2 regions of the Phytohabitans rumicis genome follow, and region 2 is predicted to be linked to the other one. Evidence: predicted binding sites of a transcription regulator. Region 2 holds the regulator's gene; the other holds the start of a gene.
What was found. The regulator HrcA, encoded in region 2, represses chaperone genes, less so after heat shock. The targets are predictions, from matches to a motif close to GGTTNGCACNCTCNNNNNGAGNGTGCNAACC.

Region 1 (10,655 bases), 2.3 Mb from region 2:
TTGTCGAAGCTGACGTAGTACTGAGCGGAGCCGCCGAGGGTCAGCCGGTCGTAGTCGATCGTGGCGACGCCCTGGGACTTCGCCTTGTCCAGGACGGCCTTGCCGGTGCCGGAGTCCAGGTTGACGATCATCAGCACGTTGGCGCCGTTCGTGATCATCTGGTCGGCCAGGGTCTGGAACTGGGTCTTGTCGCCCTGCGCGTTCTGGATGTCGGACTCCACGCCGGCCGCGTCGAACGCCGCCTTCAGGAACTTCCGGTCCGCGGTCTCCCAGCGGACGGACGAGGCGCTGTCGGGCAGGATAACGCCGATCTTGGGCGTCTTGCCGGAGCCAGTGCCGGAGCCGGAGTCGTCGCCCGAATCGTCGCCACAGGCGGCGAGCGTGCCGATCGTCAGCAGGCTGACGGCGGCGATGGAGAGGATCCCTTTGCGCATAGCACGGGTCCTTTCAAAAGGTGGGTTTTTTGTGGTGGGAGTGGGTCGCGCGGCGGGCGCGGTTGTCATCAGGTCGACGTACGTTTGTTGTGTCCGGCAACGTATTGCGGCACGACCGGGTCGCACAAGACCGTCGAGCCAGCGAGTTTGTTGGCGGCGATAACAATTCGGCAACGTGATCGACATGTGCCCGTTCGCGGATCATGCCCGATTAGTGGATCACCTCACTTTACCGCCGATCATGCCCAAACCCCTCGAACTGGGCGCCGCTAGGCGGGGAAAGTTTTACGTCGATCAAGGACTTCCGCGCCGATCAAGGGCGAATGGTCGTGAATCGGAGATCAAAGCACGACCATTCGCCCTTGATCGACGCAGAAGCCCTTGATCGACGCAGAAGCCCTTGATCGGCGCGCGGAAGTCCTTGATCGACGAGGCGCGGAAGGCGGGCGTGTACGCGGAGGGTGTGTGGGCGTACGGAGAGTGAGGGAGGGAGGGAGGGGCTAGGCGGTTGCGATGACCGCGAGGACGGCTGCGGTGAGGCGGGTCAGGTCGGCGGGGGACAGCTCGACCTGGAGGCCGCGGCGGCCGGCGGAGACGTACACGGTGTCATGCTTCTCGGCGGACGAGTCGATTACGGTGGGTAGCCGCTTGCGCTGCCCGAGCGGGCTGATCCCGCCGCGTACGTAGCCGGTCGTCCGCTCGGCGACCGCCCGGTCCGCCATGGCCGCGCGCTTGCCGCCCGCCGCGGCGGCGAGCGCCTTGAGGTCGAGCTCGCCGGTGACGGGTACGACGGCGACGGTCAGCGCGCCGTCGACCTCGGTGACCAGGGTCTTGAACACCCGCTCGGCCGGCACGCCCAGGGCCGCGGCCACCTCCGCGCCGTAGTTGGGCGCGTCGGGCGACACGTCGTACGGGTGGGTGGTGTGCGCGATCTTCTGCTTCGCGAGGAGCGCGGTCGCCGGCGTGCCCTGTCCTGCCACGGGTGCACGCTACAACGGGTCGCAGACCAGGACGGTGGGTGCCCCGGCCACCCGGGTCAGCACCAGCGTCGCCGGGCCGGAGCCGGTCAGCCGCAGGTCACGGCGCAGCCGCTCGGGGTCGAGCGCGGATCCCCGCTTGAGGATCTCGACCCGCCCGACGTCCCGCTCGCGCAGCAGCGCCCGCAGGCGTTTCAACGAGAACGGCAGCGTCACCAGGACCCGGAAGCCGCGCGCGTACGGGGTTGGCGCCGGCGCGTCGGCGTACACGTAGGCGATCTCCGGGTCGGCGAGGTTGCCGCCGACCGTTGCCGCGAACTCGGCCACCAGGTGGGCCCGCACGACCGCGCCGTCCGGGTCGTACACGTAGTCGCGCACCGGCCCGATCGGCGCCCGCTCGGCACCCGAGCCGGTGAGCTCGCCGCGGTCCAGCAGGGTCGCTCGGCGGGGCACCGAGGCGAGCGGGCCGCACCAGAACGCCGCCTCGACCACGTCGCCGCCCACGCTCACCCACTCGGCCTCCGCGCCGGGCGGCACGAGCGCGTGGTCGATGCCGGGCGCCAGCTTCAGCACGGTGCGCGGGACCCGCTCGGGCAGGGCCGCCACGAAGTCCCACGGCGGGGAGTACGCGGCCGGGTCGAAGACGCGCCGGCCGCCCCGCCGCCGGGCCGGATCGCAGAAGACGGCGTCCACTCCGGAAAGGTCGAACGCCGTCGCGTCGCCGCACTCCACCGTGACGTCCAGCCCCAGCGCGGAGGCGTTCGCGGCAGCCACCGTCGCGGTCTCCGGGTCGGCTTCCACGGCGTACACCTTGATGCCGGAACGCGCGGCGGCGAATGCGTCCGCGCCGATGCCGCAACCCAGGTCGGCGAGGGTGCGCACCCCCGCGGCGCGCAACCGTGCCGCCCGCCGGTCCGCGACGGCGGCCCGGGTGGCCTGCTCGAGCCCGGCGCGGGTGAAGAACATCCGGGCCGCGTCGCGGCCGAACTTGCCGGCCGCGCGGCGGCGCAGCTCGGCCTGGGTGAGGGCGGCGGCGGCCAGGTCGGCGGGCACGCCACTGGCACGCATGGCGGCGGCGGCCGCCAGCGGGTCTCCGCCCGCCAGTTCCGCCGCCGTCGCGAGCGCTCTTTCCCCATCGGGGGTACGGAGCGCGGCGGTCACTTATTTATTCTGACCTGCCTCGATCACGGTGTCCGGACCCGGGTAGACCAGACTCTCGTGCCCGTCCGGGAAGCGGACGAGGTATGGCGGCTTGCCCTCGGCGCCGCGGACCTCGACGATCTCGCCGACTCGGTCCTTGGCGCCGACGGTGTTGCTGTGCACGTGCAAGCGGTCACCGACTGTGGCCTGCATGTCTATCGCCTCCGCGCGGTCGGCTGCGGCGTCCTTCCTAGAAACGATGCCGTAAATCACCCCGCCGCGCCATCAGTTCCGGGCACGCTGGCACTCTCCTTGACGGAGTGCTAGAAGCCGGCATAACCTGCGGTTAGCACTCTCAAACCGAGGGTGCCAGCTTTCGGGCACGCCGGCACCCGCGACGACGGCATCGCCCGGTGGCATGAGGCATCAGTATTTCGCCGGCCGGAGCTTTCGGCTGGCTAACCAGACCAGTACCCCAGGAGGGTATGCCCGTGACTACCGCGACCAAGGTTGCGATCAAGCCGCTCGAGGACCGGATTCTGGTCCAGGCGAACGAGGCTGAGACCACCACGGCGTCGGGCATCGTGATTCCCGACACCGCCAAGGAGAAGCCGCAGGAGGGCACCGTCCTCGCTGTCGGCCCCGGCCGCGTCGACGACAAGGGCAACCGGATCCCGGTTGACGTCAAGGTCGGCGACACGGTCATCTACTCGAAGTACGGCGGCACCGAGGTCAAGTACGCCGGCGAGGAGTACCTGGTGCTCTCCGCCCGCGACGTCCTCGCGGTCATCGAGAAGTGATTGACTGACGCTGACATCGCCCCGGGCCGCACCATGGTCCGGGGCGCTGCCGCCTTGAAGGGACATTAATGGCGAAGATCCTGAGTTTCTCGGACGACGCCCGGCACCTGCTCGAGCACGGCGTCAACGCGCTCGCCGACACGGTCAAGGTCACCCTCGGCCCGCGTGGGCGCAACGTCGTGCTGGACAAGAAGTTCGGCGCTCCGACGATTACCAACGACGGCGTGACGATCGCCAAGGAGATCGAGCTCGCCAACCCGTACGAGAACCTCGGCGCTCAGCTGGTCAAGGAGGTGGCGACCAAGACCAACGACGTCGCCGGCGACGGGACCACCACCGCGACCGTGCTCGCCCAGGCGATGGTGCGCGAGGGTCTGCGTAACGTCGCCGCCGGCGCCAACCCGGCCGGTCTCAAGCGCGGCGTCGACATCGCGGCCGAGGCCGTGTCGAAGGCGCTGCTCGACAAGGCCGTCGAGGTCGCCGACAAGCAGTCGATCGCCAACGTCGCCACCATCTCGGCCCAGGACGCCACCATCGGCGACCTGATCGCCGAGGCGATGGAGAAGGTGGGCCGCGACGGTGTCATCACCGTCGAGGAGGGCTCCACGCTGGCCACCGAGCTGGAGGTCACCGAGGGCCTGCAGTTCGACAAGGGCTTCATCTCCCCGCACTTCGTCACCGACTCGGAGTCGCAGGAGGCGGTGCTCGAGGACGCGCACATCCTCATCACCACCCAGAAGATCTCCGCGGTCGAGGAGCTGCTGCCGCTGCTGGAGCAGGTGCTCCAGGCCAACAAGCCGCTCCTGATCATCGCGGAGGACGTCGAGGGGCAGGCGCTGGCCACGCTCGTGGTCAACGCGATCCGCAAGACGTTCAAGGTCGTCGCCGTGAAGGCGCCCGGGTTCGGTGACCGGCGCAAGGCGATGCTCCAGGACATCGCGATCCTCACCGGCGGTGCCGTGGTGGCCCCCGAGCTGGGCTACAAGCTCGACGGGGTCGGCCTGGAGGTGCTGGGCCGGGCCCGGCGCATCGTGGTCGACAAGGACAACACCACGATCGTCGAGGGCGCGGGCAACGAGTCCGAGGTCTCCGACCGGGTCGCCCAGCTCCGCAAGGAGATCGAGGCATCCGACTCCGAGTGGGACCGGGAGAAGCTCGCCGAGCGGCTGGCCAAGCTCTCCGGCGGCATCGCGGTGATCAAGGCCGGCGGCGCGACCGAGGTCGAGCTGAAGGAGCGCAAGCACCGCATCGAGGACGCCATCTCGGCGACCAAGGCCGCGGTCGAGGAGGGCACTGTGCCCGGCGGCGGCGCCGCCCTGGTGCAGATCGCCGCGTCCCTCGACGGTGGGCTCGGCCAGACCGGCGACGAGGCGGTGGGCGTGTCGATCGTGCGAAAGGCCCTCGTCGAGCCGCTGCGCTGGATCGCCGAGAACGCCGGCCACGACGGCTACGTCGTGGTGGAGAAGGTGCGCGCCAAGGACTGGGGCTTCGGCCTCGACGCGGCCACCGGCGAGTACGTCGCGCTGGCCGCGGCGGGCATCATCGACCCGGTCAAGGTGACCCGCAACGCGGTCACCAACGCCGCGTCGATCGCCGGGCTCCTGCTGACCACGGAGAGCCTGATCGTGGAAAAGCCCGAAAAGCCGGCCCCGGCAGCCGCCGGCGGCGGTCACGGGCACGGCCACGGTCACCAGCACGGCCCGGGCTTCTAGCCCGACGCCTCTTCCGTGATCAGGGCGTCCCTCAAGTCGTTATAGCGGCTTGAGGGACGCCCTGATCATTACAGGGGGCTTACCGAGTGGCGGCGAGTGCGGCGGCCCGGGGCAGACTGGGTGCCATGCGAAACGGCGTGCGCGGTGCGCTGGCGGGCGTGGCTGCCGCCGCGGTGGCCCTCGGGCTGGCGGAGCTGGTCGCCGTGTTCGTCGGCGCCCGGTCGGCCCCGCTCGTGGCGGTCGGCGGGGTCGTCGTCGACAACGTGCCCGAGCCACTCAAGCAGTTCGCGATCGACGCGTTCGGCGTGCACGACAAGACCGCGCTCATGATCGGCACGGTGGTGCTGCTCGCGGCCTTCGCCGCGCTGATCGGCTACCTCGCGGTCCGCCACATCGGGTACGGCTACGCCGGCATCGCGCTCTTCGGCGTGATCGGCATCGGGGCGGCGTTGACCCGGCCGGACGCGGGCGTCGCCTATGCCCTGCCGTCGTTGCTGGGCGTCGGGGCGGCCGCGGTGGTGCTGTGGCGGCTGGTCTCCCCGGCTGACGACGTCGACCTCGAGGATCGCCGGCACTTCCTCACCGGCGTCGCGGTGGTGCTCGGCGCGGCGGCGGCCACCGGCCTCGGCGGGCGCTGGCTGGCCAACCGGCGCACCGTCTCCGAGGCCCGGTCGGCGGTGACGCTGCCGATCCCGGCCGACCCCGCTCCCGCCGTACCGGAGACGCTCTCGCTGCCGCAACTGGCGCCGTACGTCACGTCGAACCGCGCCTTCTACCGGATCGACACCGCGCTGGTGGTCCCGCAGGTCGACCCGGCGACGTGGGAGCTCAAGATCCATGGGCGGGTGCGCCGGCCCATGACGCTCACCTTCGAGCAGTTGCTGGCCCGGCCGATGGTCGAGCGGTACGTCACGCTCGCCTGCGTGTCGAACGAGGTCGGCGGCGACCTGATCGGCAACGCGCGCTGGCTCGGCGTACCCCTGAAGGACCTGCTCGACGAGGTCGAGCCGCTCGACGGCGCCGACCAGGTCGTGGGCCGGTCCTCCGACGGATGGACCTGCGGCACGCCCACGGCCGTGCTGCGCGACGGGCGGGACGCGCTGCTCGCCGTCGGCATGAACGGCGAGCCGCTGCCCATCGACCACGGCTTCCCGGTCCGGATGGTGGTGCCCGGCCTGTACGGCTACGTGTCCGCGTGCAAGTGGGTCGTCGAGTTGGAGCTGACCAGCTTCGCCGACTTCGACGCGTACTGGGTGCCGCGCGGCTGGTCGGCCCAGGCGCCGATCAAGACGCAGTCCCGGATCGACACGCCCCGCTCGCGCAACAACCTCACACCCGGCCCGATCACCGTCGCCGGCGTGGCCTGGGCACAGCACCGCGGCATCGCCCGCGTGGAGGTACGCGTCGACGACGGCCCGTGGCAGGAGGCCACCCTCGCCCGCACGGTGTCCGTAGACACCTGGGTGCAGTGGTCATGGCGCTGGGATGCGACGTCCGGGGCGCATCGCCTCCAGGTACGCGCGACCGACAGCACCGGCGCGACCCAGCCGGAGGAGGAGAACCCGCCGGCTCCCGACGGTGCTACCGGGTGGCACTCGGTCGACGTTGAGGTGGAATAGCGCTTTTGTGGGGCGGCCCAGCCGCGTCTCCAGCCGTCCAATGTCGACTCTGGTCTGCTGGCGGTCGGCGAGGTCCTCCCAGCCCACGGCCAGCAGCCGCAGCCGTTCGGACTCGCTGAAGCCGCCCCACACGCCGTACGGCTCGCGTACGGAGAGGGCGTGCGCGGCGCACTCGGCCCGCACCGGACAGGCGGCGCAGACGGATTTCGCCCTGGCCTCGCGGCGGTTGCGGGAGGAACCACGTTCGCCGTCGGGATGGAAGAACTGCGCACTGTCGCGACCCCGACAGGCGCCCAACCGCTGCCAGTCCCAGATATCGGCAATGGGCCCCGGCAACCTGCGTACGTTGGACATCGGCTCTCCTCCCGCGCTCCCTCCGGTCCGCGCAACCACCGGTTACCCGGTCCCGCTGAGCCGGAAACCGGCGTGTCGATCTGTCGGGAAGTTTCAACTTCTTTCGTCCGAAAGCCCGTAATGATCAGAAGGTTCCGTGGTCTCCTCCTCAGAGGAAAGAGGAGGATCACTGTGCGTACCGTCCTCGTGTGTGTCCGGACGCCGCTCGCGGCGCAAACCGTTGCATCCGCGGCCGCTCGGCTGGGGATGACCGGCGTCGTGCGAACCGCCGTGTCCGAGACCGAAGCGCTGCTCCGACTGGGCGAGCGCCCGGCCGACATCGTCCTCGCGGACACCGCGCTGACCCGGCGCGACAGCGTCGGCTTCACCCGGCGCGTACTCGTCCGGGCGCCCGGTGCATTGATCATCCTGTTCGGCCCGGAAGACCCGCGCATGGCCGCCGCCGCGATCGCCGCGGGCGCCCGGGGCGTACTGCGCGGGACCGGCGACCACGACCTGGTGAGCGTGGTGGCCAAGGCGCTGCTGCTCTGCCTTCCCGAGCCGGCGCGCCCCCGGGCCGGCGCGTCCGCGCCCCGGGCCGGTGCACCCGCCGCCGACCTGCTGCCGGGCGCCGCCCCCGTCGCGGAGACCGACCCGCCCGACCTGCGGCCGGCGCGCCCGTCCACACCTCCGTCGATGGTGCCCTCCCAGCGCGGCGACCAACTCGACACGGGTCCCGGCACCAACGGACCCGGTGGCCCCGGCCGCCCGCCCGGCAGCCCGAACACCGGCCCCAGTTGGCGGGTCGGCCCGCGTACCGGCGATCGACCCGAGGTGGTGGCCCGGCGGATGTCGCTCACCGAGCGTGAACTCCAGGTCCTGCGCGGGATGGCGGACGGCAAGAGCAACGCCGAGATCGGGCGGGAGCTCTTCGTGTCCGAGGACACCGTGAAAACGCACGCCCGCCGCCTCTTCCGCAAGCTGGGCGCCCGCGACCGAGCCCACGCGGTGGCGGCCGGCTTCCGCGCCGGCCTGGTCGCCTAGGGGGTGTCGTCGTCGGTGGCGTCGCTCAGGGTGTCGTGGACGCCGTCGGCGTAGCCGCGGGCGTACTCCCAGGTGACGTAGTGGTCGGGGTCCGGGTCGTACGCCGGCTCGTGCACCCTCGGGCGGCCGGAGTTGAGCAGGTGGCGCAGGTTGCCCCGGAGCAGGTCCCAGTCGAAGTAGTGCGGCTCATGGCAGTCTTCGCACTCGATGACCAAGCCGCGTACGCCGATCGGGCTCAACAGGGCCTGGTAGATCTCCAGGTCGGCCAGATCCTCCAGCACGTCCTGCCGTTCCGCGTCGGACAGCGGGTCGAGCTGGGGGTCCTCACCGAGGTCCTCCAGGCCCGCGGACGGGTCAGCGGGATCGCCGTTGAACGGGTCGATCGGCTCGTCGTGCTGCACCCCTCCACCGTAGTCGCATCACCGCTCACCGCGTGGGCCGCACAGGGGTGCTAAATAGGGACAACGGTACGATGAACCATCGCGCCACTGAGGGGATGAGCTGTGGAAGTTCCGATCGGGTTGACCTTCGATGACGTACTGCTCCAGCCGGCCGAGTCCGAGGTCATTCCCAGCCGGGTCAACACCGTCACTCAGGTGAGCCGCAACGTCAGCGTGTCGATTCCGCTGATGTCGAGCCCGATGGACACGGTCACCGAGGCCCGGATGGCGATCGCGATGGCGCGCCAGGGCGGTCTGGGCGTGCTGCACCGCAACCTCTCGATCGACGACCAGGCGCTCCAGGTCGACCTGGTCAAGCGCTCCGAGGCCGGCATGGTGACCAACCCGATCACCTGCAGCCCCGACGACACGCTGCGCGACGTCGACGCGCTGTGCGGGCGCTACCGGATCTCGGGCGCGCCGGTGACCGACGCGAACGGGACATTGGTCGGCATCGTGACGAATCGGGACATGCGGTTCGTGACCAACGCCGCCACCCCGGTGCACGAGATCATGACCCGGATGCCGCTGATCACGGCGCCGGTCGGGGTGTCGAAGGACGCCGCGCTCGCCCTGCTGCGGCAGCACAAGGTGGAGAAGCTGCCGATCGTCGACGAGGCGGGCAAGCTGCGCGGCCTGATCACGGTCAAGGACTTCACCAAGAGCGAGCAGTACCCGGACGCGACCAAGGACCCGGCCGGCCGGCTGCGGGTCGCCGCCGCCGTCGGGGTGGGCGAAGACGCGTACAAGCGGGCCCGCGCGCTGGTCGACGCGGCCGTGGACGTGCTGATCGTCGACACCGCGCACGGGCACCAGCGGGCCGTGCTGGAGATGGTGGCCCGGCTGAAGAAGGACACCGCCGTCGACGTGATCGGTGGCAACGTGGCGACGTACGCGGGGCGAAGGCCCTGGTCGACGCCGGCGCCGACGGCGTCAAGGTGGGCGTCGGACCGGGCGCGATCTGCACCACGCGGGTGGTCGCGGGCGTGGGCGTGCCGCAGATCACCGCCGTGATGGAGGCCGCCCGGGCCTGCCGCCCGGCCGGCGTGCCGGTGATCGCGGACGGCGGCATCCAGTACTCGGGTGACATCGCCAAGGCGATCGTCGCCGGCGCGCACACGGTCATGCTGGGCAGCCTCCTCGCCGGCTGCGAGGAGAGCCCCGGCGAGCTGCTCTTCATCAACGGCAAGCAGTACAAGGCGTACCGCGGGATGGGCTCGCTGGGCGCGATGCAGTCGCGCGGCCAGGCCCGCTCCTACTCCAAGGACCGGTACTTCCAGGACGACGTGCTCAGCGAGGAAAAGCTCGTGCCGGAGGGGGTGGAAGGGCAGGTGCCTTATCGCGGGCCGCTGTCGCAGGTCGCCCACCAGCTCATCGGCGGCCTCCGCCTCGCCATGGGGTACGTCGGCGCGGAAAGCATTCCCGAGATGCACCGCCGTGGCCAGCTCATCCGGATCACCGCGGCGGGGCTGAAGGAGAGCCATCCGCACGACATCCAGATGACCGTCGAGGCCCCCAACTACCACACGCGATAGGAGCGTCCCGTGCGTGACGTGGTGGAGATCGGGTTGGGTAAGACCGCGCAGCGCGGCTACCACCTCGACGACATAGCGATCGTGCCAAGTCGGCGTACCCGGGATGTGGACGACGTGTCCACGGCCTGGCAACTCGACGCGTACCCCTTCCAGATCCCCTGCGTGGCGCACCCGTCCGACGCGACGATGAGCCCGGCGACGGTCGTGACCCTGGGTCAGCTCGGCGGCCTCGGCGTGCTGAACGTCGAGGGCCTGTGGACCCGCTACGAGGATCCGACGAAGATCCTCGAGGAGCTGGCCACGCTCGACGAGGACGCGCCGACCACACGGCGGCTGCAGGAGGTGTACGCCGAGCCGATCCGCCCCGAGCTGATCGCCGAGCGGGTACGGGTCATGCGCGAGGGCGGGGTGACCGTGGCGGTGCGGGTGTCGCCGCAGCACACGCTCGCGCTCGCCCCGGTGATCCTGGACGCGGGCGTCGACATCCTGGTCATCCAGGGCACGCTGGTCTCCGCGGAGCACGTCTCCACGACGGACGAGCCGCTCAACCTCAAGGAGTTCATCGCCGACCTCGACCTGCCGGTGATCGCGGGCGGGTGCACCGACTACAAGACGGCGCTG
Region 2 (10,655 bases):
TCGCCGCCGAGGAGGTGCGCGTGCACGTGGAGGACCTCCTGGCCGCCGTACTCGCCGGTGTTGAAGATGACGCGGAAGCCGCCGTCGAGCAGGCCCTCGGCCTCGGCCACGACGGCGGCGGTCTCCAGCACCTCACCGGCGAGCTTGGCGTCGGACTGGGCCAGCGTGGCGACGTCGACGTAGTGCTCCTTGGGGATGACGAGGATGTGCACCGCGGCCTTGGGCCCGATGTCGCGGAAGGCGAGCGTGGTCGGGGTTTCCCGGACCACCGTCGCGGGGATCTCCCCGGTCACGATCTTGCAGAAGAGACAGTCGAACGTCGTCACGGCTACCCATCGTAGTGATGTCAGAGGGCGCCGGCGGCGTGGGCGGCGTGGAGCGTCGGAAATAGCGGCCGGTAGCCCAGCTCGGTGCGGATCCGGCTGGTGTCGACGATGCCGGCCCACGGGTCGTCGAGGGCCCGCTCGGCGGCGCCCTCGTCCGGCTCCTCCCGGTTGGCGCGCAACAGCTCCAGGGCGGTGACCGGCACGTCGTCGGCGACGTTGAAGATCTGGCCGTCGGCGCCCGTGGCGGTGCCGATCCGGTCCAGCGCCTGGGCCACGTCGGCGTGGTGCACCAGGTGCAGCCGCCGGTGCGGCGCCCACCGGCGGGCCCACCGCAGCGACTCGGCCAGGCGCGGGTCGGCGTCGCCGTACACGAAGGCCAGCCGGGCTATCCGGACCGGCAGGCCGTGCTCGCGGTGCAGCCGCAGCAGTTCGGCCTCGGCGGCGGCCTTGCTTTCCGGGTACGCCCCGGCGGGCCGCGGCTCGTCCCCCTCCTGCGCGGGCCGGCCGCACCCGGCGCCGTACACGAGGTTGGTGCTGGCGAAGACCAGGCGGGAGATCCCGGCGTCGAGCCCGGCGTGGGCCAGCGCGACCGCGGCGTCGCGGTTGACCGCGTACGCCTCGTCGTCCGGCACGCCGCGGAACGCGGCCGCGAGGTGGACCACCGCGTCGACGCCGTTCACCGCCTGCTTCGCCACGCCCGGGTCGCGCAGGTCGCCGACGACCACCTCGGCGCCGCCGTTCCACCACGGGTCGACCTGCTCCTCGTCGCGGACCAGCACCCGCACCTGCTGGTGCAGGTCGAGCTGGTGGCGCGCGTAACGGCTGCCCACCCGTCCGGTGGCCCCAGTGATGAGGGTGCGCACGATCGTCTCCTCCGAGTATCGTTAGCCGTGCAATGAAATACGTTAGTCGGCTAACGAGTTTGGGGCAAGGTTGGGTGGCGAGTTCCAGGCCGCGTTCTGGGCGGCCAAGCGGGCGATGACGACCGCCGCCGAGGCCGCCTACAACCGCCACGGGGTACGCGCCGGCCAGCAGTTCGTCCTCCACCAGCTCTGGGAGGAGGACGGGCTCACGCCGGGCGAGCTGGCGCGCCGGCTGGAGCTGGCCGTGCCCACCGTGACCCGCACCGCGACCCGCATGGAGGCCGCCGGGATCCTGCGCCGCGAGCCGCACCCCTCGGACGCCCGGCTGGTCCGGCTCTGCCTCACCGACCGCGGGCGCGAGCTGAAGGACATCATGACCGCCGAGATCACTCAGCTGACCGAGCGCGCACTGCGCACACTGGACCCGGCCGACCGCGAACGGTTCACCCACTACCTCAACGAGGTCCGCGCCAACTTGGTATGACGTAGCTGGGATGGCATCGACTCATTGCCATGGCTGAATGCGACTCCATACGCTCCCCGCATCGCGCCCATAAGGCGCGCACAACGTGGGGAGGATCTCATGGTTCGCTGGCGCAAAATCGTCGGCGCGGTCGCCACCGCGCTGGCCGTCGGCAGCTTCACCGCGGTCGTACCGGCCGCACCCGCCGCGGCCGACCCGACGCCGTACATCGTGGGTGGCACTCGGGCCGCGCTGGGCGAGTTCCCGTTCATGGTCCGGTTGTCGATGGGCTGCGGCGGCGCGCTCTACAGCCCGCGGCTGGTGCTCACCGCCGCGCACTGCGTGGGCAGCACCGGCACGAACACCAGCATCACGGCGACGCTCGGCGCGGTCGACCTCCAGTCGTCGAGCCGCATCCAGGTGCGCTCCAACTACGTCTACCGGGCACCCGGCTACAACGGCAACGGGCGCGACTGGGCGCTGATCCGGCTGTCCAGCGCGGTCACCACCCTGGCGACGCTGAAGACCGCGACGACGACGGCGTACAACAGCGGCACGTTCACGATCGCCGGCTGGGGCGCCGCGGTCGAGGGCGGCGGGCAGCAGCGGTTCCTGCTGAAGGCGCAGGTGCCCTTCGTGAGCGACTCGAGCTGCGACACGTCGTACGGCGGCGACGTCATCGTGGCCGAGGAGATCTGCGCCGGGTACGCGTCCGGCGGCACCGACACCTGCCAGGGCGACTCCGGCGGCCCGATGTTCCGCCGCGACGCCAGCAACGCGTGGGTCCAGGTCGGCATCACCAGTTGGGGGTACGGCTGCGCGCGCGCCGGCTACCCCGGCGTCTACACCGAGGTGAGCACGTTCGCCTCCGCGATCGCCTCGGCTGCGGCCAGCCTGGGCGGCTGACGGGTCAAGGGGCGGCTCCGGTCCCCGCCGGGAGCCGCCCCTTGATCGTTGTCGGGCATGATGGCCGGATGACGAGACGAGCGGTGTTGGTGACCGGGGCGTCCCGGGGGATCGGCCGGGCGATCGCGACCGCGTTCGCCGAGGGTGGCGACCGGGTGGCGATCCACCATCGGGACTCCGCCCAGCTGGCCGAGGAACTGCGCGACTCGCTGCCCGGCGACGGGCACACCGTCGTACGGGCCGACCTGGCCGACCCCGACGACGTACGGGCGATGGTGGACGGGGCGGCCGAGCGGCTCGGCGGGCTCGACGTGCTGGTCAACAACGCGGGCGTCTACACGCCGCACCCGATCACCGACACGTCGTACGAGCAGTGGCAGCACGAGTGGCGCCGGACGCTGGACACCAACCTGCTCGGGCCGGCCAACGCCTGCTGGTGCGCCGTACGGCACATGCGCGAACGCGGCGGCGGGCGGATCATCAACGTCTCCTCCCGGGGCGCGTTCCGCGGCGAGCCCGGCCAGCCCGCGTACGGCGCCAGCAAGGCCGGCCTCAACGCCATGGGCCAGTCGCTGGCCGTGGCGCTCGGCCCGTACGGCATCGCGGTCGCCACGGTGGCGCCCGGGTACGTCGCGACCGACATGACCAACGACCATCTCAAGTCCGCGCGCGGCGACGAGATCCGGGCGCAGAGCCCGTTCAACCGGGTGGCGCGGCCGGAGGAGATCGCCGCCGCGGTGCACTGGCTGGCCTCGCCCGCCGCCGAGTGGGCCTCCGGCACGGTCATTGATCTCAATGGAGCGTCCTACCTGCGGACCTGACGATACGATCGGGCGATGGCCGACATCGAAGCAGCGCTGCGCTCGCTCGACCTCGAGACCAAGGTCAGGCTGCTCTCCGGCCAGGACTTCTGGACCCTCCCGGCGATCCCCGAGATCGGTCTGCGCTCGCTGGTCATGTCGGACGGGCCGGTCGGCATACGCGGCATCGGCTGGCGGCCCCACGACCCGTCCGTCGCGCTGCCCTGCCCGACCGCGCTGGCGGCCACCTGGGATCCTGACCTGGCCCGCACCGCCGGCCGGCTGCTCGGCCAGGAGGCGCGCCGCAAGGGCGTACACGTGCTGCTGGCGCCGACGGTCAACCTGCACCGCAGCCCGCTGGGCGGCCGGCACTTCGAGTGCTATTCGGAAGACCCGCTGCTGACCGGCGAGATCGGCGCGGCGTACGTCACCGGCGTGCAGGAGCAGGGCGTCGGCACCACCGTGAAGCACTTCGTGGCCAACGACTCGGAGACCGACCGGTTCACTGTGGACGTACGGGTGGGCGAGCGGGCGCTGCGCGAGCTGTACCTCGCGCCGTTCGAGCGGATCGTCCGCGCGGGCGTGTGGGCCGCGATGTCCGCCTACAACGGGGTCAACGGCGCCACGATGACCGAGCACGGCGAGCTGCAGGACGGCGTACTCAAGCGGGAGTGGGGGTTCGACGGGCCGATCGTGTCGGACTGGACCGCCGCGCGCTCCACAGAGGAGACCGCGAACGGCGGCCTCGACGTGGTCATGCCGGCGTTCGGCGCTCCGTGGGGCGACGCGCTGGTCGAGGCCGTCCGGTCCGGCACCGTCCCGGAAGAGCTGATCGACGACAAGGTACGGCGGGTGCTGCGGCTCGCCGAGCGGGTGGGCGCCTTCGGCGGCGAGCCCGCCCCGCTGAAGTTCACTATGGACGGTGCGGCGGTGGCCCGCGAGGTCGCCACCCGCTCGTTCGTGCTGGCCCGCAACGCCGGTGGGGTGCTGCCCCTCGACGCCGGCGCGCTGCGCAGCGTGGCGGTGTCGGGGGTGCTGGCCACCGACGCGCGCGTACAGGGCGGCGGCAGCGCGCTGGTCCACCCGCCGTACGTCATCTCGCCGCTGGACGGCCTGACCGCCGCGCTGCCGGACGCCACCGTGACGTACGCGATCGGGGCCGACCCGCGGCGCCGGATCCCGGCCGCGGCTGCTCCACAGTGGAGCGGCATCACCGCCACCCTCCGGGCAGCCGACGGGCGGGAGCTGTACCGGACTGCCCTGCCCGAGGCCACCGTCCGCTGGATGGGCGAGCCGCCGGCCGGCGTCGACCCGTACGAGCTGGCCACGATCGAGCTGTCCGCCCGGTGCACGCCCACCGCCGGTGGTACGCACGAGCTGGCCATCGCGGGCTTCGGCGAGTTCACGCTGGCGGCCGGCGGGCGGACCCTCTTCGACGGCTCGATCTACCGGGAAGACGAAGCCTCCGCCGTGTTCCTCTCCGCCGAGGAGCGCCGTTTCCCGGTCGAGCTGGCCGCCGGGGAGCCGGTCGACGTGCTGCTCACCCAGCGGGTCGGGCTCCCCGGGTTCGTGGCGTTCACGCTGGGCCACGCCCCGCCCACGGCCGGGCCGGACGAGTTGCTCGACGAGGCCGCCCGGTCCGCCGCCGCGGCCGACGTCGCCGTGGTGGTCGTCGGCACCACCGAGGAGGTCGAGTCGGAGGGCTTCGACCGTACGACGCTGGCCCTGCCCGGACACCAGGACGCGCTCGTGACCCGGGTCGCGGCCGCCAACCCGCGTACGGTGGTGGTCGTCAACGCCGGCTCCCCCGTGCTGATGCCGTGGGCGGACCAGGTGGCCGCGATCCTGCTCACCTGGTTTCCGGGCCAGGAGGCGGGTGCCGCGCTCGCCGACGTACTGCTCGGCGTGGCGGAGCCCGGCGGGCGGCTGCCCACCACGTGGCCCCGCCGTGACGAGGACGCGCTGCCCGTCACGCCGCTGGACGGCGCCCTGCCGTACGACGAGGGCGTGTTCCTCGGCTACCGGGGCAAGGATTCCGACCCGCTCTTCCCGTTCGGGCACGGGTTGGGCTACACGACGTGGGCGTACGAGGAACTGTCCATCGAGGACATGTGCGCGGTCGTGGAGCTGCGCAACACCGGCAAGCGCCACGGCCGCGAGGTGGTGCAGCTCTACGTAGGACCGTCCACCGAGGACCCCGAACGCCCGGCCCGCTGGCTAGCCGGCTTCGCCGTAGCCGAGGCCGCCCCCGGCGACCCGGCCACCGTGCGCATCCCGCTCCCCCAGCGCACCTTCGAGACCTGGCACGCTTCCGCCTGGCAGGTCGTCCCCGGCGACTACGTGGTGTCCGCCGCCCACAGCGCGGCCGACATCCGCCTCACCACCACCCTGTTGATCAGGGAGTAACTCGGGCGTGTTGCGGCGCGCCGAGAGAGCTGGTCCCTGATCAACGCGGCCCTACCACCGTCCCAGCCGCGCGGATAGCACCGAAAGGGCCGCCACGCCGGCCGTGGAGGTGCGGAGGACCTGCTCGCCCAGGCGGACCAAGCTTGCGCCGGCCGACTCGAAGGCGGCCAACTCCTCCGGGGCGATGCCGCCCTCGGGGCCGACCACGAGCGCGATCTCGCCAGCGGCCGGGAGGTCCACAGTCGACAGCCGGGTCTCCGCCTCCTCGTGCAGGACCAGGGTGGCCCGCACGGTCGCTTCGCGGGTCGACACCGGCGGCGCCACGGTCGGCAGCCAGGGGCGGCGGGCCTGCTTGGCCGCCTCGCGGGCGGTCGCCACCCACTTGTCGTGGGCGCGGGTGCCCCGCTCGCCTTTCCACTGCACCACCGAGCGGACCGCCGCCCAGGGCACGATCTCGTCGACACCCACCTCGGTCATCGCCTGTACGGCCAGCTCGCCCCGATCACCCTTGGCGATGCCCTGGATCACGACCAGTCGCGGGTCGGGCGCCTCGGCGTACCCCCGGGAGATGATGCGCAGGTCGAGGCTGCCGCGGCCGGCGGCGGTGACCACGGCGGTGGCCGTGCCCCCGCGCCCGTCGGCGAGGACCAGATCCTCCCCGACCCGCAGCCGCTGGACGGTGGCCGCGTGATGCCCCTCCGCCCCGCCCAGCGTGGCGGTGTCCCCGCTGGGCAGCGCGTCAACGAGGAAGAGCGGCGCGCTCACAGCGCCTTCTTGTGAGCGCGCGCGGCGGCGCCCGTAGGCACCGTTTTCCCAGCGGCGACCGGGTCCGCGGTGGGCTCTGGTTCGCGGCGCCGCTGACAAAACGGCGCCACGCCGCCGCGCGCGCTCACAAGATCCCGGTGATCAGGGAGCCGCTCCCCTGCCACGCCGCAACACGCCAGAGCCGTTCCCTGATCAACGGGGAGAGACAGGGGGAGAGCGGCGCGCTCACGCGTGGCCGTTGAAGGCGTCGCGCATGCGACTGAAGAAGCCGCCTTGTTTGGTTAACTCGGCTACTTCCTCGCCTCTTGTTTTGGCGAAGTCTCTCAGGATGCGCTCTTGGTCGGGGTCTAGTTTGGTGGGGGTTCTTACGTCCAGGTGGACGAAGAGGTCGCCGCGGCCGGTGCCACGCAGGTGCGGTACGCCCCGGGCGCGCAGCCGCAACGTCGCGCCGGGCTGGGTGCCGGCCTTGACGTCGAGCTGCTCCTCGCTGTCGAGCGTCTTGATGGTCAGCCGGGTGCCGAGCGCGGCGGCCGTCATCGGGACGGTGACCCGGCAGTGCAGGTCGTCGCCCTTGCGCGAGTAGACGTCGTGCGGCCGTTCGTGGATCTCGACGTACAGGTCGCCGGCGGTGCCGCCGCCCGGCCCGACCTCGCCCTGCTGGGCCAGCCGGATGCGCATGCCGTCTTCGACGCCCGCCGGGATCTTGACGGTCAGTGACCGGCGGGTGCGGACCCGGCCGTCGCCGCCGCAGGTCGCGCACGCGTGCGGGATGACCGTGCCGTACCCCTGGCAGACCGTGCACGGGCGGGACGAGACCACCTGGCCCAGGAACGTGCGCTGCACCGACTGCACCTCGCCGCGCCCGCCGCACGCCTCGCAGGTGGCCAGGTGGGTGCCGGCCGCGGTGCCCGCGCCGGAGCACGTGGTGCACAGGACGGCGGTGTCGACGGTGATCGGGGCCTCGACGCCGAACGCGGTCTCGACCAGGTCGAGCTCCAGCCGCAAGATCGCGTCGGCGCCCGGCCGGGTGCGCGACCGCGGCCCGCGCGTGCCCGCCGCGGTGCCGAAGAACGCGTCCATAATGTCCTGGAATCCGACGAACGGACCCGCGCCGGGACCACCGCCCGGACCGCCGCCGCCGGGCGCGAGTGGGTCGCCGCCGAGGTCGACGATCTGCCGCTTCTGGTCGTCGGACAGCACCTCGTACGCGGCGTTGATGTCCTTGAACTTCTCGTGCGCATCCGGATCCGGGTTGACGTCCGGGTGATACTGGCGAGCCAGTTTCCGGTATGCGCGTTTGATCTCGTCGTCGGATGCGTCCCGGTTCACACCGAGAATCCCGTAGTAGTCCTTGGCCACTGCGTTCCGTGTCCTCATGTTCTCGCGCTGTCCCGGGCTAGGTATTTCCCAACAGGTCGCCTACGTAGCGTGCCACGGCGCGCACCGTGGCGATGGTGCCGGGGTAGTCCATCCTCGTCGGCCCGAGGACGCCGAGGCCACCCATGATTGTCATACCCGGCCCATAACCGGTACTGACCACCGAGGTGGACCGCAGGTTGTCGATCTCGTTTTCGTCTCCGATGCGCACGCGCAGCGTGGTCGCGTCGACCTCGCCGAGCAGCTTGAGCAGGATGACCTCCTCCTCAAGCGCCTCCAGGATGGGCTGCAACGAGCCCTGAAAGTCAAGTAACCCGCCACGCGTCAGATTGGCACGGCCAGCGAGCGCGATCCGCTCCTCGTGCCGCTCGACGAGCGTCTCCAGCAACACCGTGGCGAGGGTGACCATGGTGTTGCGGTCGTCCGGGGAAACCTCGTCGACCAGCGCCTGCACCAGCGGCGGGGTGTCCGACAGGCGCTTGCCGACCAGCTTTTCGTTGACCCGCCGGCGCAGGTCGGTGACCGAGTCGACGTGCACCGGACCGGGCAGCTCGACCAGCCGCTGCTCGACCCGCCCGCTGTCGGCGATCATCACGAGCATGAGCCGGGTCGTGGAGATCGGCACCAGCTCCAGGTGGCGCACGGACGAGCGGGCCAGGCTCGGGTACTGCACCACCGCGACCTGCCGGGTCAGCTGCGCGAGCAGCCGGACCGTGCGGTGCACCACGTCGTCCAGGTCGAGGGCGCCGGCCAGGAAGCGCTCGATCGCGCGGCGCTCGGCCGGGCTCAGCGGCTTGACCCGGGACAGCCGGTCGACGAAGAGCCGGTAGCCGCGGTCGGTCGGTACCCGGCCGGCGCTGGTGTGCGGCTGCCGGATGTAGCCCTCCTCCTCCAGCACCGCCATGTCGTTGCGCACGGTGGCCGGGGAGACGCCCAATTGATGCCGCTCGACCAGCGCCTTGCTGCCGACCGGCTCCTGGGTGGCCACGTAGTCCTCGACGATCGCGCGTAGGACGTCGAGCTTGCGGTCGTCCAGACTCATGACTCACCCCCTTTTGGCACTCGACTGTAGCGAGTGCCAGTCTACGTCGCATCCCCGTACGCTCGCGATGATCACTTTAGGCAACTCAATGAGTGTGTTGTGTAGCGCGGATTGATCGGTAGTCCTACCGTGGCCTGCATGACAGAACCACCTCGCCCTCCCGGAGAGAGCGACCCCGGGGCGACGCCCCCGGATCCGACCTCTCCGCCACCACCTCCAGCGTCCTACTCGATGCCGGGCGAGGCACCCTCTCCCGGCTACGCTCCGCCACCGGCGGATACACCGCCGCCCCCGCCACCCGGCACGGGTTACCCACCGCCGGCTGGCGGCGGCTACCCACCACCGCCCGGCGGGGATATCCGCCGCCCGGCTACCCGCCACAGGGTCCGCCCGGCGGGTACTACGGCGGCCCCGCCCCGGCGGGCTACGCCAACAATGAGGAGAAGACCTGGGCCCTGGTCGCCCACTTCGGCGGCGCGGCCGGCGCGTTCGTCGGCGGTGGCACGCTGGGCTGGGTCGGACCGCTCGTCGCACTCCTGGCCAAGGGCAACCAGTCGCCGACCGTCCGCGCGCACGCCATCGCCGCGCTCAACTTCCAGCTGCTGTGGTCGATCATCACGGTGGTGTGCTGGATCCTGGTCTGCGCGCTGATCGGCTTCATCCTCGCGCCCGCCGCGATGATCATCGCGATCGTCTTCGGCATCATCGGCGGCGTGAAGGCCAACGACGGCCAGCTGTACAACTACCCGATGAGCGTCTCCATCATCAAGTAAGGTCGCGCACCACCGCGTCGGCCAGCAAGCGGCCGCGGAGCGTCAACACGACGCTCCCGGCCCGCTCCACCAGCAGCCCGTCGCCCACCGCGCGGGCCGCGGCCGCACGCCCCGCGCCGTCGAGCGCCGACAGCGGCAGCCCCGACGCCAGCCGCAGCCGCAGCATCACGTCCTCCATCCGCCGGTCGGCCGCCGACAGGACCTCCCGCCCGTGGCCGGGCGAGGCCCCCTCGGCCAGCCGGCCCGCGTACGCCGACGGGTGCTTGACGTTCCACCACCGCACGCCGCCGACGTGGCTGTGCGCCCCCGGACCGAGGCCCCACCAGTCGCCGCCGGCCCAGTAGAGCAGGTTGTGCCGGCACCGGGCGCCCTCGCTCGTGGCCCAGTTGGACACCTCGTACCAGGAGAAGCCGGCCGCGTCGAGCGCCGCCTCCGCGGCCAGGTACCGGTCCGCGGCGACGTCGTCCGAGGGGTACGGCAGCTCGCCGCGCCGCATCCGCGCGGCGAGCCGGGTGCCCTCCTCCACGATCAAGGCGTAGGCGCTGACGTGGTCCACGCCCGCCCGCACGGCCGCGTCCAGCGACGCGGCGAAGTCGTCCGCCGACTCCCCCGGCGTGCCATAGATCAGGTCGAGGTTGACATGGTCGAAACCGGCCTCGCGGGCCTCCAGCGCCGCGGCCGGCGCCCGGCCCGCGGTGTGCCGCCTATCCAGAATCTGGAGTACGCCAGGGGCGGTCGACTGCATACCCAGGGAGACCCGGGTGAACCCCGCCTTGCGCAGCCGCTGCAGCGACGCCGGCGTCACCGACTCGGGGTTGGCCTCGGTGGTGACCTCGGCGCCGGCGGCCAGCCCCCAGGTGCGGTCGATCGCGTCCAGGATGCGGGCCAGGTCATCGGGGTCGAGCAGGGTCGGCGTGCCGCCGCCGACGAAGAC

Region 1: a site for HrcA is predicted at 2,896-2,926, ahead of groES (co-chaperone GroES). Genes of this name have one in related genera too.

What each region holds. Positions count from the first base shown of each region.
Region 1 is NZ_BLPG01000001.1:3,596,908-3,607,562, reverse strand. It holds partial or broken gene Prum_RS15795 (sugar ABC transporter substrate-binding protein) at 1-434, opposite strand, end outside; gene ybaK (Cys-tRNA(Pro) deacylase) at 935-1,414, opposite strand; gene Prum_RS15785 (THUMP-like domain-containing protein) at 1,424-2,572, opposite strand; gene Prum_RS15780 (DUF1918 domain-containing protein) at 2,573-2,764, opposite strand; gene groES (co-chaperone GroES) at 3,043-3,351, shown strand; gene groL (chaperonin GroEL) at 3,420-5,063, shown strand; gene Prum_RS15765 (molybdopterin-dependent oxidoreductase) at 5,189-6,682, shown strand; partial or broken gene Prum_RS54490 (WhiB family transcriptional regulator) at 6,645-7,036, opposite strand; gene Prum_RS15755 (helix-turn-helix transcriptional regulator) at 7,208-8,059, shown strand; gene Prum_RS15750 (DUF5319 domain-containing protein) at 8,056-8,460, opposite strand; partial or broken gene guaB (IMP dehydrogenase) at 8,563-10,034, shown strand; gene Prum_RS15740 (GuaB3 family IMP dehydrogenase-related protein) at 10,044-10,655, shown strand, end outside.
Region 2 is NZ_BLPG01000001.1:5,890,593-5,901,247, reverse strand. It holds gene Prum_RS26860 (histidine triad nucleotide-binding protein) at 1-326, opposite strand, end outside; gene Prum_RS26855 (NAD-dependent epimerase/dehydratase family protein) at 347-1,189, opposite strand; gene Prum_RS26850 (MarR family winged helix-turn-helix transcriptional regulator) at 1,260-1,673, shown strand; gene Prum_RS26845 (S1 family peptidase) at 1,773-2,558, shown strand; gene Prum_RS26840 (SDR family NAD(P)-dependent oxidoreductase) at 2,627-3,379, shown strand; gene Prum_RS26835 (beta-glucosidase family protein) at 3,395-5,764, shown strand; gene Prum_RS26830 (16S rRNA (uracil(1498)-N(3))-methyltransferase) at 5,816-6,529, opposite strand; gene dnaJ (molecular chaperone DnaJ) at 6,755-7,888, opposite strand; gene hrcA (heat-inducible transcriptional repressor HrcA) at 7,926-8,948, opposite strand; gene Prum_RS54560 (DUF4870 domain-containing protein) at 9,083-9,721, shown strand; gene hemW (radical SAM family heme chaperone HemW) at 9,714-10,655, opposite strand, start outside.